One region of the Streptomyces sp. NA02950 genome, then DNA from elsewhere that is predicted to be linked to it. Evidence: riboswitches for the same ligand, from Rfam matches in the RefSeq annotation. Region 1 holds a riboswitch; each other region holds the start of a gene.

The links. Region 1 has a riboswitch for cyclic di-AMP ahead of HUT19_RS10660 (M23 family metallopeptidase). Riboswitches for the same ligand answer to the same signal wherever they lie in the genome.
Positions count from the first base shown of each region.
Region 2: linked by a shared signal. The riboswitch ahead of HUT19_RS18585 (M23 family metallopeptidase) and the one ahead of HUT19_RS10660 (M23 family metallopeptidase) in region 1 are both predicted to bind cyclic di-AMP.
Region 3: linked by a shared signal. The riboswitch ahead of HUT19_RS04505 (transglycosylase family protein) and the one ahead of HUT19_RS10660 (M23 family metallopeptidase) in region 1 are both predicted to bind cyclic di-AMP.
Region 4: linked by a shared signal. The riboswitch ahead of HUT19_RS24615 (transglycosylase family protein) and the one ahead of HUT19_RS10660 (M23 family metallopeptidase) in region 1 are both predicted to bind cyclic di-AMP.

Region 1 is NZ_CP054916.1:2,543,878-2,547,807, reverse strand. Features, by position in the region: gene HUT19_RS10665 (pitrilysin family protein) at 1-919, shown strand, start outside; cyclic di-AMP (ydaO/yuaA leader) riboswitch at 1,136-1,298, shown strand; gene HUT19_RS10660 (M23 family metallopeptidase) at 1,313-2,104, shown strand; gene HUT19_RS10655 (IS30 family transposase) at 2,217-3,257, opposite strand; gene HUT19_RS10650 (GntR family transcriptional regulator) at 3,856-3,930, shown strand, end outside.
Region 2 is NZ_CP054916.1:4,303,880-4,307,809, reverse strand. Features, by position in the region: gene HUT19_RS18590 (PP2C family protein-serine/threonine phosphatase) at 1-361, shown strand, start outside; cyclic di-AMP (ydaO/yuaA leader) riboswitch at 584-759, shown strand; gene HUT19_RS18585 (M23 family metallopeptidase) at 771-1,982, shown strand; gene HUT19_RS18580 (aldo/keto reductase) at 2,121-3,065, shown strand; gene HUT19_RS18575 (hypothetical protein) at 3,132-3,434, opposite strand; gene HUT19_RS18570 (DUF397 domain-containing protein) at 3,533-3,733, opposite strand; gene HUT19_RS18565 (helix-turn-helix transcriptional regulator) at 3,743-3,930, opposite strand, start outside.
Region 3 is NZ_CP054916.1:1,127,089-1,131,018, reverse strand. Features, by position in the region: partial or broken gene HUT19_RS04515 (phosphoribosyltransferase) at 103-729, shown strand; gene HUT19_RS04510 (DUF1876 domain-containing protein) at 783-1,052, shown strand; gene HUT19_RS04505 (transglycosylase family protein) at 1,171-2,334, opposite strand; cyclic di-AMP (ydaO/yuaA leader) riboswitch at 2,340-2,518, opposite strand; gene HUT19_RS04500 (DUF4232 domain-containing protein) at 3,011-3,706, shown strand; gene HUT19_RS04495 (hypothetical protein) at 3,878-3,930, shown strand, end outside.
Region 4 is NZ_CP054916.1:5,612,766-5,616,695, forward strand. Features, by position in the region: gene HUT19_RS44045 (transglycosylase family protein) at 1-854, shown strand, start outside; cyclic di-AMP (ydaO/yuaA leader) riboswitch at 1,108-1,287, shown strand; gene HUT19_RS24615 (transglycosylase family protein) at 1,295-1,972, shown strand; gene eno (phosphopyruvate hydratase) at 2,215-3,495, shown strand; gene HUT19_RS24625 (septum formation initiator family protein) at 3,638-3,930, shown strand, end outside.

The sequences.
Region 1 (3,930 bases):
CGCCTCCATGGCACTGTCCAAGGAGCTGTTCCCGGCCGAGTCGCGGATGTCCCGGCCGCGCCAGGGCACCGAGGAGACGGTCGAGGGCATCGACGCCGCGGCCGTGCGCGCCTTCTACGAGGCGCATGTCCGCCCCTCCACCGCGACCGCCGTCGTGGTCGGCGACCTCGGCGGGGTCGACCTCGACCAGGCCCTCGCCGACACCCTCGGCGCCTGGACGGGCGGCACGGCCGCGCCCCGGCAGGTCCCGCCGATCGTGGCCGACGACACCGGTCGGGTGGTGATCGTCGACCGGCCCGGGGCGGTCCAGACCCAGCTGCTGATCGGCCGGATCGGGGCCGACCGCCACGACCGCGTCTGGCCCGCCCAGGTGCTGGGCACCTACTGCCTGGGCGGCACCCTCACCTCCCGGCTCGACCGCGTGCTGCGCGAGGAGAAGGGCTACACCTACGGGGTGCGCTCCTTCTGCCAGGTGCTGCGCTCCACGGCCTCCTCGCCGTCCGGCGGGTCCACCGGTGCCGCGATGCTGGCGATCAGCGGCTCGGTGGCCACCGAGGTCACCGGCCCCGCGCTGGAGGACCTCTGGAAGGTGCTGCGCACCGTGAAGGACGAGGGGCTGACGGACGCCGAGCGCGATGTCGCCGTGCAGAACCTCGTGGGCGTCGCCCCGTTGAAGTACGAGACCGCGGCCGCGGTCGCGGGCACCCTCGCCGACCAGGTCGAGCAGCACCTTCCGGACGACTTCCAGGCGCAGTTGTACGCCCGGCTCGCCGAGGCCGGAACGGTGGAGGCCACCGCCGCCGTGGTGAGCGCCTTCCCGGCGGACCGGCTGGTCACGGTGCTGGTCGGGGACGCCTCGGCGATCGAGGAGCCGGTCCGGGCGCTGGGCATCGGTGAGGTGACCGTCGTCTCGGGCTGACCCCGGCAGGGCCTCCGGCGGTCCGACGGGCCGTCAGCGGAAGGGCCCTGACATCGAGTGCGATGTCAGGGTCCTTCCGAATGCCCGTTTTATAGGAGGGTTGGGTGTTTGGTTTGTGGGGAGGGCAACAAAAATCCGGATCTGTTTGGTGATCGAAAGACGCCCCGTTTAGCGTCAGTCCGGCTGTTCGCCATCTACACGCCGCGCCCGCGGCACGGGCAGTCATCGCCGAGTCCCCGTACGGCGCGAGCCAGGGGAGCCGGGGACCCAATGTCCCCTGGGGTGAATCGGGCGCCTTGTCCTCCGGGGCGAGGGGGCCGTAGGAGACCTTCCTGCTCCGAACCCGTCAGCTAACCCGGTAGGCGAGAAGGAAGGAAAGGAGTGCGCCACAGCATGGCGTTCACCCGTGCCACCGGGAAGCACCGCCGTCCCCGACGGTCCGTCCGCACCGGCGCGAACATCGCGGGAGTCACCACCATCGCCTCGGGCGTCGTCGCCGGTATCGCCGGTCCCGCCCTGGCCGCCTCCGACGAGGCACCCGCTCCCGAGCAGACCGGGTTGCAGCAGGCGATCGTGATCGACGAGGGGCTGGCCGACCAGATCCAGGCCCAGGCGCAGTCCCAGGAGACCGCCGCCGCGGAGGCCGCGGCCAAGGCGCGGGCCGAGACCATCGCCCGTCAGGAGGCCGCCAGGAAGGCCGAGGCGGCCGCGAAGAAGGCCAAGGCGGAGCGCGCCGCCAAGGAGCGCGCCGCGCGCGAGGCCGAGCGCAAGCGCCTCAACACCTTCGTCGCGCCGATCTCGGGCTCCTACGTCTCCACCGGCTACCAGGCGTCCAGCGGTCTGTGGTCCTCCGGCAGCCACACCGGCATCGACTTCCACGCCGCCTCGGGCACCACGGTGCACGCCGTGGGCGCCGGTGAGGTCGTCGAGGCGGGCTGGGGCGGTTCGTACGGCAACAACATCGTCATCAAGATGAAGGACGGCACGTACACCCAGTACGGCCACATGTCCTCGCTCAACGTCTCGGTCGGCCAGAAGGTCACCCCGGGCCAGCAGATCGGCCTGTCGGGCGCCACCGGCAACGTCACCGGACCGCATCTGCACTTCGAGGCGCGCACCAGCCCCGACTACGGTTCGGACATCGACCCCGTGGCGTACCTGCGCTCCCACGGCGTCAGCGTCTGACCCCACCGCGACCGTGCCGTGTCCCCACGGGGACACCCCGCGCACCAGGACCGTGCCAAGGCCCCGTCCGCCGGACCTTGGATTCAAGGGGTCGTCGCAACACCACTTGGTTTCAGGTGGTGAGTAGATCACGTAGACGCTCGGCTGGGGTATCCCAGCCGAGCGTCTTGCGTGGGCGGCCGTTGAGTTCCTGGGCGACGTGTTCGAGGTCTTCGGGACTGTGGACGCTGAGGTCGGTGCCTTTCGGGAAGTACTGGCGCAGGAGGCCGTTGGTGTTCTCGTTCGAGCCGCGTTGCCAGGGGCTGGCGGGGTCGCAGAAGTAGACGGGCATGCCGGTGGCCATGCTGAACTGCTTGTGGCGTGCCATCTCGCTGCCCTGGTCCCAGGTGAGGGAGCCGCGCAGGTGGGCGGGCAGGGTCTGGATCGTGGCAACGAGGCCGTCGCGGACGGTCTCGGCGTCGTGGGCCCCGCCCGGCAGATGGACCAGCAGGGTGTAACGGGTGCTGCGCTCGACCAGGGTGGCGATCGCGGAGCGCCCGCCCGCGCCGATGATCAGGTCGCCTTCCCAGTGACCGGGCACGGCCCGGTCCTCGACGTCGGCGGGACGGTCGCTGATCATCACCATCGGGTCGATGAACCGGGGCGTGCGCCGCTGGGAGTCCCGGCGCGGTTTGCGGCGGGTCCGGCCGGAACGGATGGCGGCCTGCACTTCCCGCTTCAGGCCGCCGCGGGCCTGGAAATACAGTGCCTGGTAGACCGTCTCCACGCTCACCCGCATGCTCTCGTCGTCGGGATGCTCTCTCCGTAGAGCGTGGCAGATCTGTGCCGGTGACCACCGCTGGCGCAGTCCGTCCCGGACGAAGCGGCGCAGCCGTCCCTCGCGCAGCAGTTTGCGCTCCTTGGGCCGGGGTCTGCGCGCTGCCGCTGCCCGGTGGGCGGCGTAGGGCTGGTAGCCCTCGCTGCCCGAGTTCGCGTCGATCTCCCGCTTGATGGTGCTCGCCGGCCGTCCCAGGACCCGTCCGATCGCCCTCAGCGACTGCCCCGCCGCGCGCAGATCGCGGATCTTCTCGCGCTCGGCGAGCGCTAGGAACCGCGGGTGAAGCTGCTTCTCCAGGGCCGTCAGGCCCACCGGTGCCGTGGTCACACCGCACATCGTGACGGTCCCGGTGCTGTAGTCGACACGGCGGCCGTCAGCGTAAGTGCGCGTGGTGCCGGTCTTCTTGACGCCCCAGTCCCAGTCCTTGGCCGTGCGCTCGTTCACCCCGACCTGCAGGGCCGCCACCCGACGTGCGACACCGGCGGCCCGAAGCCGCTCGTACTCGTCGCGCCCGGGGTGCCGCCGAGGCAGGCGCACCGAGGTCCGTCCGGCCTTTCGGGCCCAGCCGAAGGCAGTGTTCCGGTTCACCCCCAGCTCACGCGCCACCACGGTCACGTTCCCCACGGCATCCAGCCGCGCAAGGAAACGCTCCCTCAACCCCGCAAGATCATCCCGTCCAACGGCCACGGTCCTCGCAACTCCCACAGATCGCGGGTGTTGCGAGGACCGTTAGAACCCAAGGACCGGACGGGGCCTTCGGCATGCGCCACCCGCCCCCGCTGACCAAAAATATCCATGAATTCCGGCTCGCCATCGGAAATTCCGCCGGTTTGGAATAGAGTTGTCGAACGCCCGTCGACCGGGTGCGTTTCGCTGGGATTAAGGCGGAGGTTCGACTGTGGCGGGACCGGAAGTGAACGGGGATACCACCGCCATCCCGGGCGGTCGGCGGATTTCGGCGCAAGCGGTGTGCACGGCCATTCGCGACGACATCGTATCCGGTGCTTAT
Region 2 (3,930 bases), 1.8 Mb from region 1:
GGCGCTGCCGCTGGGGATGGGGGAGCTGGGCGGCTGGCCGGACCGGGTGACGGAGCTGAGGTTCGCCGAGGGCGCGACCCTGCTGCTCTTCACGGACGGGGTGACGGAGGCGCGCGACCGGGAGGGCGTGTTCTACGACCCGGAGGACCGGCTGCGCGGTCACCGTTTCGGCGGCCCGGGGGAACTGCTGGACGCGCTGGTGGCCGATGTCGAGCGGCATACGGGCGGCGGGACGACGGACGACATGGCGCTGCTCGCGCTGCGCCGCCGCTCCACGGGATCGGTCCGGGGGAACGGGCGGTACGCCGGCGGAAGCGGCAAAGGTGAGGGACTGGTGAAGGGGCCCGGCCACGGTCCGTAGTCGTAGGTTCCCTCTGTGCATAACAATTGATGCACGATCAGCGCTTCTTGGGTTTTGCCAACCCTTTCCCAGGGGGCCGACTCGCCCCTATCTGTCCAGACTTGGTCGCTAAGTTCATGGCAAAGCTGCGCCGATTCCTCGGAACAGCTTGGAATCACATAGCGCTCTCTATTAACGTTCGATAACGCAGCGCGGTCGTCACAGCCGTCGCCAGGGCGGCACCGTGCGCCGTCGCCGAATCCCATAACGCACAGCGGCAGCAGCATCACCGCACCACAACAGCACCGAGGGAACCGGGGAACCACCACCTTGGGGTGAATCGGGTCGAACCTGACCCGTAGGAGACCTTCCTGCTCCGAACCCGTCAGCTAACCCGGTAGGCGAGAGGGAAGGAAAGGAGTGCGCCCCCGTGGCGTCCAACAGGTCTGTCCTGGACGAGGCTCCATACCGCGCATCGGGCGGCGGTCTCGGCACCGCAACCGCCTACGGGCCCGGTTTCGATGCCAGTGGAGGCATGAGGTCCGGTGGCGGATCCGCCACCGAAGGGGACTTCGCCGCCGACGGTGACCGTGGGGAGTTCGCGGCGGACGCCGCCGACGGCCCGGCGGGCCCGGGACTCGACCCCGAGCCCTGGGAGGAATGGAACCCCACCGAGGAATCCGTCGCCTCCGTGCGCGGCCGGCACCGCGTGGTGAAGCAGCGGGGCGGGACGATGGCGCGCAGTGGCGCCGTCCTCGGCGTCGGTGTCATCGCGGCCGTCGGGGCGGGCGGGATGGCGAGTGCCAAGGACCGTCCGGCGGCCCCCATATCCATGCCCGACCTCGCCCATGTCGCCGACCAGGTCGCGGACCGGCTGCCGGACGCCAAGGACATCCCGGGCATCGGCTCGCTGGTCGCCGACGACGACGGCGGTTCCGCGACCACGAACGCGGCCCCCCTCTCCCAGGTCGGGCTGACCTCCCAGGACGAGGCGAGCGGCACCACCGACGCCGGTGAGGCGCTGCGCGCCCGCATCCTCAAGCAGGCCGAGAACCAGCAGAACTCCGCGGACGAGGACGAGCGGACCGCCGCCGCCAAGGCCGCCGCCCAGAAGGCCGCGGACAAGGCAGCCGACGATGCGGCCGAGCGGAGGGCCGCGGCCACCGCCGCGAAGAAGGAAGCCGAGCGGAAGGCCAAGGAGGCCGCCGAACGCAAGGCCGAGGCCGAGCGCCGCGCCAAGCTGGCCGCCTCTTACACCCTCCCCGTCGCGTCCTACACCCTGACCGCGGGCTTCGGTCAGGCCGGTGACATGTGGTCCGCCGACCACACCGGCCAGGACTTCGCCGCCCCGACCGGCACCCCCGTCAAGGCGGTGCACGGAGGCACCATCACCCAGGCGGGCTGGGCCGGTTCGTACGGGTACCGCATCGTGCTGAAGCTCGATGACGGCACCGAACTCTGGTTCTGCCACCTGTCGTCCATGGTCGTCACCTCGGGCAAGGTGACCACGGGCGATGTGATCGGCCGCGTCGGCGCCACCGGCAATGTGACCGGTCCGCACCTCCACCTCGAGGTGCGCCCCGGCGGCGGCTCCCCGATCGACCCGATGCCCTGGCTGCGCGAGCACGGCCAGAACCCCTGATACCCCTCCCCTGATCCTCTGGGTATCCCCGATACTCCGGCGGTCCTGGCGCTCTCTCCCCCCTTGACGCCAGGGCCGCCGGTTCGTTCCGCCGCGGGGTCCGGAACAAGCTCCCCGATACGGGTGTTGAAGCACCGCATGGCTGACAACAAGCAGAGGATCGGCGACCTCTCCGTCTCCCCGCTCTCCCTCGGCGGGAACGTCTTCGGCTGGACCGCGGACGAGGCCGAGTCCTTCACGGTGCTCGACGCCTACGCCGCCGCGGGCGGCAACTTCATCGACACCGCCGACGTCTACTCGGCCTGGGTGCCCGGCAATCAGGGCGGCGAGTCCGAGACCGTCCTCGGCAACTGGTTCGCCTCCCGCGGCAACCGCTCCGACATCGTCCTCGCCACCAAGGTCGGCGGCGGCTCCCCGCAACGCCGCGGGCTCTCCCCGGCCGCCATCAGGTCCGGTGTCGAGGACTCCCTGCGGCGGCTGCGCACCGACTACATCGACCTCTACTACACCCACTACGACGACCCGTCGGTGTCGGTGGAGGAGATCGCCACCACCCTGGACGCGCTGGTCCGGGAGGGCAAGGTCCGCGAGATCGCGGCCTCCAACATCGGTGCCGAACGGCTCGACTCCTTCCTGACCTTCTCCGCCCAGGAGGGCCTGGCCCGCTACGCCGCCCTCCAGCCCCACTACAACCTGGTCTCACGCGACACCTTCGAGGGTGACCTGGCCGACGTGGTCACCCGCCACGGTATGGCGACCGTCCCTTACTACGCACTCGCCTCCGGCTTCCTCACCGGCAAGTACCGCCCCGGCACCGCGGTCGACAGCCCGCGCTCCACGCGTGCGGCCGAGCACCTGGAGACGGAGCGCGGCAGGAAGGTCCTCGCCGCCCTGGACGAGGTGGCCGCCCACCACGGCGCGGAGCACGCCACGGTCGCCCTGGCCTGGCTGGCCGCCCAGCCCACGGTCGCCGCCCCGATCGCCAGCGCCCGCACCCTCGCCCAACTCCCGCCCCTGCTGGCAGCGGCGGACCTCACCCTGACCCAGCAGGAGCTGGATCTGCTGACGAGGGCCTCGGCCTGAACGGAGTGCGGCGGGCGGACCATACGGACCGCCCACCGCACCAACCCTACGAAAACCCTACGAACTCTACGGACGCCGATCGGCAAGAGCCCAGGAGGCGAGGGCGACCCCACCGGCGACGGCGAACACCGACGGCCAGGCCCCGACCTTCTTGGCGAGGGGATGCGATCCGGCGAAGGCGGCGAGGTACATCCCGCTCAGCGCGGCCGCCGTCCCGTTCCCGGCCTTCTCCCGCCACCCCCGGGCGGCCACGGCTCCAGCCGCCGCCAACGCCACCCCGCCCAAGGGCCGCTTCCTGGTCCACCGGGCCACCCCGTACCCCCCGACCAACCCACCCGCGGCCACCACGCCCGCCGGAACTCCAGCCATCTCCGACCTCCACTCCGAGATTGAGATTCCTGAGCCCGACCCTACGCAGAGTTCTCCGGCGCCAGGTGCCGACGCGACAACAGCCCTGGTGAGCTACCTCAGCCCAACCGCCGGCCCCGCACGGCCGCAATGAAGTCCCCCCAGGCACGATCGGAAAACGCCAGCACGGGTCCGCCAGGGTCTTTGGAGTCGCGCACAGCGGTCCGGTCGCCCCCATGACGCGCAGACTCTACGCAGTTGCCTCCTGCGCCATTGCTATAGCTGCTCTTGTGCCACATGAGAGGTGGTATCTCAGTCATCGTTAGCCCCTACTTCGCCTGTCTGATCAGATCGGCCGATCGCTGAGGACTCAAGGACATGGCACGGAGGTTGTCAAATGCCTTAGTGTATCGAGCAATGTCTTCCGGACACTCCAGATACACAGCGTCCGTCAAGCCATCGCGGTACACGACATCGGGATCGCCCTGCTCCGGGAACTCCAAGATGGTGAAGGCTC
Region 3 (3,930 bases), 1.4 Mb from region 1:
GCGCGGTCGTCCCCGCCGGGCCGCCCCGCGGGACCGGCCCGTTTGCGACCCGGAGGATTGTCGGCTTGATTCGAAGGAGAGCCTGTGTGCCGGGGGTGAGCGATGATCTTCAACGACCGCGTGGACGCCGGGCGGCGCCTCGCCGAGGCGCTGCGGCCGCTGCGCGACGAGCGGCCCGTGGTGCTGGGGCTGCCCCGGGGCGGGGTGCCGGTGGCCTTCGAGGTCGCCCGGGACCTCCGGGCACCGCTGGACGTGATCATCGTCCGTAAGCTCGGTGTCCCCTACCACCGGGAGCTGGGCTTCGGCGCCATCGGCGAGGGCGGTGTGCGGGTGGTGCACCAGGCGATCGTCCGGATGAGCCGGGCCGACGAGGGGGACCTCCAGGAGGTGGAGCGGACCGAGCAGGCGGAACTGGTCCGCCAGGCGCGGCGGTTCCGCCGGGGACGGCCGAGGATGGCGATCGAGGACCGGACGGTGATCGTCGTGGACGACGGGATCGCGACCGGCGCCACCGCACGCGCCGCCTGCCGGGTCGCGCGGGCCCAGGGGGCGGCCCGGGTCGTCCTGGCAGTGCCGGTGGCGCCGCCGGACGCGGTCACCTCGCTGCGCGAGGACGCGGACGAGGTGGTGTGCCTGTCCTCGCCGCCGGAGTTCTCCGCGGTCGGCGAGTGGTACCGGGACTTCTCCCAGACCGGGGACGCCGAGGTGGTGGAGTTGCTGTCCCGGTCGACTGGAGAGGCGGGGGAGGCGCATCCTGGAAGGTGAGGCAGGAGGTGATCGCGATGGAGACGATCGTGGGATGCGACATACAGATGGAATTCCGTGAGGTCGGCCCGCTCACCGAAGCGGTGGTCCGGCTGAGGATGCACGACGGCACCGAAATGCTGGCCCAGGGCCGTGCCAACCGCAACCCCGACGACCCGGCACAGCCGAGGGTCGGCGAGGAGATCGCGGCGGCGAGGGCACTGAGCAATCTCGCCCACCGGCTGATCGGCAAGGCGGGCGGCGACATCGAGGAAGTCACTCACTCCAAGGCACATCTGACGATGTAGCGAGGTCGCGAAGAGCGGCGTCTGCCGTGGCATGAGGGTGCCGCGGCGGACGCACCGGGCTGCCCGGACGGTGTTCGTCCGGGCAGCCCGGTGCGATCTCAGGCCGCTCGGGTGGCGCTCAGATGGACACGCCCTTCGAGCGCAGATAGCTCAGCGGATTCACGTCAGAACCGTAGTCGGGCCCGGTGCGCACCTCGAAGTGCACATGCGGTCCCGTGCTGTTGCCGGTCGAACCGGAGTTGCCTATCTGCTGGCCCCCCTTGACCGACTGGCCGACGTGGACGGAGAGCGACGACATGTGCGCGTACTGGCTGTACATGCCGTCGGAGTGGCGCAGGACGACCTGGTAGCCGTACGCCCCGCCCCAGCCCGCCGCGACCACCTCGGCCGGGCCCACCGCCCGCACCCGGGTGCCCACCGGCACGGGGAAGTCGGTGCCGGTGTGGTGGCCGCTGGACCAGTTGCTGCCGGGCACCCCGTAGGCGGTGCCCACCTTGGTGCTGGCGACCGGTGTGGTGAAGGAGGAGGCTGCGGAGTCCTGCCCTCCCTGTGCGGTGCTGACCTTCGGCTTCGGTGTGGCCTTGGGCTTGGCCTGTGGGGCCCGCTCCCGTCCGCCCCCGGCGTGGGTGTCGAGGGTGAGCCGCTGACCGGGCATGATCAGGTTCGGGTCGTCGCCGATGGTCCGGCGGTTGGCGTCGTAGAGCGCCTCCCATCCGCCGTCGACGTGCTCGGCACCGGCGATCCGGGAGAGGGTGTCACCCCCGGCCACGGTGTACGAGGCCGACTGCGGAACGGCCTTGGTGGTGGCCTTGGGAGCGGCCTTCGGGGCCGCCTTGGGGGTGGACTTCGGCGCCGCCTCCGGGGTCCGCGCACCGGAGCCGGTCGAGACGTCCGGGGCCGGGCCGCCGCGCGTCAGACCGGCCTTCACCGAGCAGACGGGCCAGGCGGTGGGGCCCTGGCTCGCGAGTACCTTCTCGGCCACCGTGATCTGCTCGCCCTTGGTGGCCAGGTCGGCCCGTGCGGCGTAGGAGCCGCCGCCGTACGCCTGCCAGGTGCTCTGAGAGAACTGGAGGCCACCGTAGTAGCCGTTGCCGGTGTTGATGCTCCAGTTGTTGCCGGATTCGCACTCCGCGACCTTGTCCCAGGTGTCGACGGAGGCGGCGTTCGCCTGGCCGACACCGATGAGCGGCAGGGCCACCCCGGCGCCGCCCGCGGTGAACGCGAGATGGGCGCGGGAGACGCGGCGAGGCTTAGGCCGGCGGTGACGTCCGCGTGCAGCCATTGAGCTCTTCCTCTCCTACGCCTGCGAGGTGAGCTGTCGGGTTCGGGCTGGAGTTGCCCGGCCGCACGGCACACGGCGCCTTGGCTCCGTGGTGCGTCTTCACCCCAAGCCGTACCGCGCGGATCGCACGGTACGGCGCCTACCTGGTTCCCCCGCTCCTGCCGTGACAGGTCGTCGTTGTCACCCCTCAGCCGACGGCAGGACTCGGCGCTCCGGCGAAGGAGGCCCGCGCATGGAATGCGACGAGAGCCGCACAGTAAACACATCGTTTTGGTCACGACAAGGTATCGGGGTCTTGATCAAGGCCCTGGCTTCCGGGCTCACCGCCTGGTGTCACTCTGTGCTCCGGCTCTCCTCCGGAGAGCGAGAGGGATTCTTGCCGAATGACCGTCAGAAACGTTACGCCACAAAGGAATCCACTGCCGATCGATGATCTCGGCCTGGAAATCGATCAGTTGGTGGATTTCTTTGTGACCTGCATCACCACCTTCCGATTCGACCGATTACGGTGAAGTGCTCCATATCTGGAATTGCTGCCGGAATGCGGTTGATTGCTCCAGGTGACATAAGGGCGTCAAAGCGGGGAAGGGGAGCCAAGGGGGATGGACAGGAAGCATCGGGGCACCCGCCCTCGCGGCCGGTGCCCCGGCCGATGGCTGACCTGGGGAGGTCGCTCATGGTGCAACGGCACGGCACGGCGTTACGGCGCACAGCAGCAGCCCGCTCCCGGCCGCTGGTCCTATCCGCGCTGCTCATCGGCGCGCTGGCCACGGCCACCGGATGCGGCACCGACGCCGGGGACGGGGCGTGGACGCGTTCCGATTCCTCCGGCGCCGCCCGATCCTCGAACGCGGTGGGCGCGGCCAGGGATGCCGCCGCCCCGCGTGACCACTCCGCCCCGTCCGGTCCGCGGTCCGCGGCGGATTCCGCCTCGGCCGCCGCTTCCGCCGCCCCGGCCGTACGCCGCGTCTGCTCCACGGAGCAGCTGAAGCTGTCGGTCGGCCGCAAGGACGTGGGCGCGGGCAATGTGTATCTGCCGCTGGCCTTCACCAACACCTCGACCACGGCCTGCACCCTCACCGGATTCCCGGGGGTGTCCCTGCTCGACGCCGACGGCGCCCTGATAGGCGACCCCGCCACGCGGCGGGGCCCCTCGCACTCCACCGTCTCGCTGCCCCCGCGCGGCAGTGCCTCCGCGGTCCTGCACACCCTCAACGAGGGCGTGACCGACACCCCGTGCTGGAAGTCCGCCGCGAGCATCCGGGCCTATCCGCCGGACTCCTTCCGGGCCATGAAGGTCGCCGCACACTCCTTCCGCGTCTGCGGAGGGGTCTTCGATGTCGAGGCGGTCCGTTCCGGAGTGGGCGGCTGACATCTGACAGCGGCATAGCGGCCCGATGTCACCTCGCGTAGATGTGTCCGAAAATCTTGACAAGCCAGGCGCCGACTGGCTGTGTTCACCCTTTCGCAATCAAAATGGGTAGGTCACCATGAGGGGTGCCTCACGCGAGCCGGTGTAGAGCGTCCGGAGGGGGACGGTGTCATGGAGCGAGCCTCGACCGGGGTCGAGACGGAGCTGCTGGACCTTTCGGGAGC
Region 4 (3,930 bases), 3.1 Mb from region 1:
CCTCCACCGCCCACTGGGACAAGGTCGCCGAGTGCGAGAGCGGTGGGATGTGGAGCGCCAACGAGGGCAACGGCTTCTACGGCGGCCTCCAGCTCACCCTGGGCATGTGGAAGGAGTACGGGGGCACCGCCTACGCGCCGCGTCCCGATCTGGCCAGCCGCTCCCAGCAGATATCCGTGGCCCAGTCGATCCTTGACGACCGTGGCCCGGACGCCTGGCCCAGCTGCGCGGTGAACGCGGGACTCACCGACGGCGGTGACGCCCCCGAGGTGGACCCCGGTTTCACCCTGGCGCCGCCCACGGGTCAGCGCGGGGACGACGGGGAGGATCGTGAGCACGACGGCTCCTCGGCCGAGGAGCGCGACGGCGCATCGGACTCCTCCGGCTCGTCGGACGCGTCAAACGAGCGCCGGACGCCCGGCGACGACGAGGAGAGCGGAACGCCTTCCCCGTCCGCCTCCCCCGGCGGAGAGGGCGAGGACTCCCCGTCGCCCTCCCCCTCGACCACGAAGTCCGACGACGCCCCGGCGTCCCCGGACGCCCCGGACGAGAGCGCCGACGCGCCCACCGGACGGCACCGCGGTGCCGAGCACCCGGCCGAGGCGAAGGGCGACGAGGAGCCCCGGCGGCCCTCCGGACGGCATGCCTCGCGGGACGGCGCGGACCGCGCCGAGAAGCCCTCGGAGGACGGCTACACGGTGCAGCCCGGTGACAGCCTTTCAGGCATCGCCGACAGCCAGGACCTCACGAGCGGCTGGCACGGCCTCTACGAAAGCAACGAAAGCCTCATCGGGGACAATCCGGATTTGATCCTCCCTGGTCAGCGTCTGGACCTCGGCGCCAAGGGACGGTAGTCCGGGGTGAATTGCCCGATCTGGCTCCGGTGAGACATACATCTCGTCACATTTTCCGGTGCGCACCCCCTGCCCGATCTCTCCTCACCCGGCCCTACCTGCGTAGATGTGGGCCGGGTGAGATCAAATACAGCACCTCTCGCTGCGAATGGGGCGTTTGAACCTTCTCGGGGGGTGTGTTTACGGTCTTCCCGCTCGCCACCGCGGGCACCGTCGATCGCACGCCGAATCCTGCCGGCGGTCGGGGGGAACCGACGCGTCAGCGCCGAAGGCAGGAGCGGGGGACCCAAGGTAGGTGCCGAATGGCCTGTGGATGCGGGCTCGTCGGCTTGGGGTGAAGCCGGGTGTGATCGATCGCCGATCGTTCATGACCGGCCGGGCAACTCACGTCCGAACCCGACAGCTCACCTCGTAGGCGTCGGTGAGGAAACGAACCAACGATGCTCAAGTCCAACGGCAAGCACCGCCGCCCGTCCAAGGCCACCCGTATCGCCGCGTTCGCCGGTCTCGCGGGCGCCGCCGTGGCCGCCCCGCTCATCGGGGCCACCTCCGCCTCCGCCGCCACCACCGCCCAGTGGGACAAGGTCGCGCAGTGCGAGTCCGGCGGCAACTGGTCCATCAACACCGGTAACGGCTACTACGGCGGACTGCAGTTCTCGAGCTCCACCTGGGCCGCCTACGGCGGCACCTCGTTCGCCCCCACGGCCGACAAGGCCAGCAAGGGCCAGCAGATACAGGTCGCCGAGAAGGTTCTCGCCAGCCAGGGCAAGGGTGCCTGGCCGGTCTGCGGCACGGGCCTGACCACCGGTGGCACCCCCTCCAGCTCCACCCCGTCCGACTCCGGCCAGCAGGAGTCCCAGGCCCCGGCGCCCGCGGCCAAGCCCGCGCAGCCGAAGGCCGAGACCCGCTCCGAGCCCGACCGCGCCGCGCGCCACGAGGCCCGTGGCCCGGTGAAGAAGGGCGACGGCGAGTACAAGGTCAAGGCCGGTGACACGCTGGGCGGGATCGCCAAGGCCGAGAAGGTCGAGGGCGGCTGGAAGAAGCTCTTCGAGCTGAACAAGGACATCGTCGAGCAGGCCGACCTGATCTACCCGGGCCAGCAGCTCCACCTGAGCTGAGCGCGGTCCGGCTGAACCGGCCGGATCCGGGTCACCTCCCGACCGCGAGCCCCGGCCGGGCGCGCCGCCCCCGCGGCGTGTCCCGGCCGGGGCCCGTTGGTTCGCGGAAAATGTAGATATGGGCACCCAAATCTGGCTTTTTATGCCACGTACTGTCTCGCGGGGCGGGCGAACGGCGGGTGCAGCCCTCCGGTCCGGTTAGGCTCGTGCTGCTACCGCAGACACATACGAAGGAGAACCTCGTGCCGTCCATCGACGTCGTCGTAGCTCGCGAGATCCTCGACTCGCGAGGCAACCCCACGGTCGAGGTCGAGGTCGGCCTCGACGACGGCAGCACCGGCCGTGCCGCCGTTCCGTCCGGCGCCTCCACCGGCGCCTTCGAGGCCCTCGAGCTCCGTGACGGCGACAAGAACCGCTACAACGGCAAGGGCGTGGAGAAGGCCGTCCTCGCCGTGATCGAGCAGATCGGCCCCGAGCTGGTCGGCTACGACGCCACCGAGCAGCGGCTGATCGACCAGGCGATGTTCGACCTGGACGCCACCCCGGACAAGTCCTCGCTCGGCGCCAACGCCATCCTCGGCGTCTCCCTCGCCGTCGCGCACGCCGCCTCCGAGGCGTCCGACCTCCCCCTCTTCCGGTACCTGGGCGGCCCCAACGCCCATCTGCTGCCGGTCCCGATGATGAACATCCTCAACGGCGGCTCGCACGCCGACTCCAACGTGGACATCCAGGAGTTCATGATCGCTCCGGTGGGCGCGGAGTCCTTCTCCGAGGCCCTGCGCTGGGGCACCGAGGTCTACCACACCCTGAAGTCCGTGCTGAAGGAGCGGGGCCTGTCCACCGGGCTCGGCGACGAGGGCGGCTTCGCGCCGAACCTCGACTCCAACCGCGAGGCCCTGGACCTGATCGTCGAGGCCATCAAGAAGGCCGGCTACCAGCCGGGCCAGGACATCGCGCTCGCCCTGGACGTGGCCGCGTCCGAGTTCTACAAGGACGGGTCCTACGAGTTCGAGGGCAAGGCCCGCACCGCGGCCGAGATGACCTCCTACTACGCCGACCTGGTCGCCGCGTACCCGCTGGTCTCCATCGAGGACCCGCTGAACGAGGAGGACTGGGACGGCTGGAAGACCATCACCGACCAGCTCGGTGACAAGGTCCAGCTGGTCGGCGACGACCTGTTCGTCACCAACCCCGAGCGTCTCGCCCGCGGCATCGAGAACGACACCGCCAACGCGCTGCTGGTCAAGGTCAACCAGATCGGCTCGCTGACCGAGACCCTCGACGCCGTCGAGCTGGCCCAGCGCAACGGCTTCAAGTGCATGATGTCCCACCGCTCCGGCGAGACCGAGGACGTCACCATCGCCGACCTGGCCGTCGCCACCAACTGCGGTCAGATCAAGACCGGTGCCCCGGCCCGCTCCGAGCGCGTCGCCAAGTACAACCAGCTGCTGCGCATCGAGGAGATCCTGGACGACGCCGCGGTGTACGCGGGCCGCTCCGCCTTCCCGCGCTTCAAGGGCTGAACCGCCGCCGTGCGTCCGCCCGAGGACGCACCGACGCGCTCGACCTGAGTAGCAGACACGTCTGACACACGTCCCCGGCCGCGGTCCCGTACCGTGGCCGGGGACGGCGTCACTCAAGCGAAGCCATCACCGGGGAGGCGATGTGCCGGCGGATCGGGACCGGTTCTCCACCGCGAGCAGACTCAAGGCGCTCGGCGAGCACGCCGCCGCCCGGGTCTACCGTGTGCGCGCCCGCCGCCGCCGCGGCCGGCTCACCGGCCGTGCCGCCCTGCTCGCGCTGGTCGTCTGCTCGCTGGTGGTGGCGCTGGCGTATCCGATGCGGCAGTACATCTCCCAGCGTTCGCAGATCGCCGACCAGCGGCGCGAGGCCCAGCAGGCGCGCGAGGACGTGAAGAAGCTGCGCGAGAAGAAGGCCCGGCTCCAGGATCCCGCCTA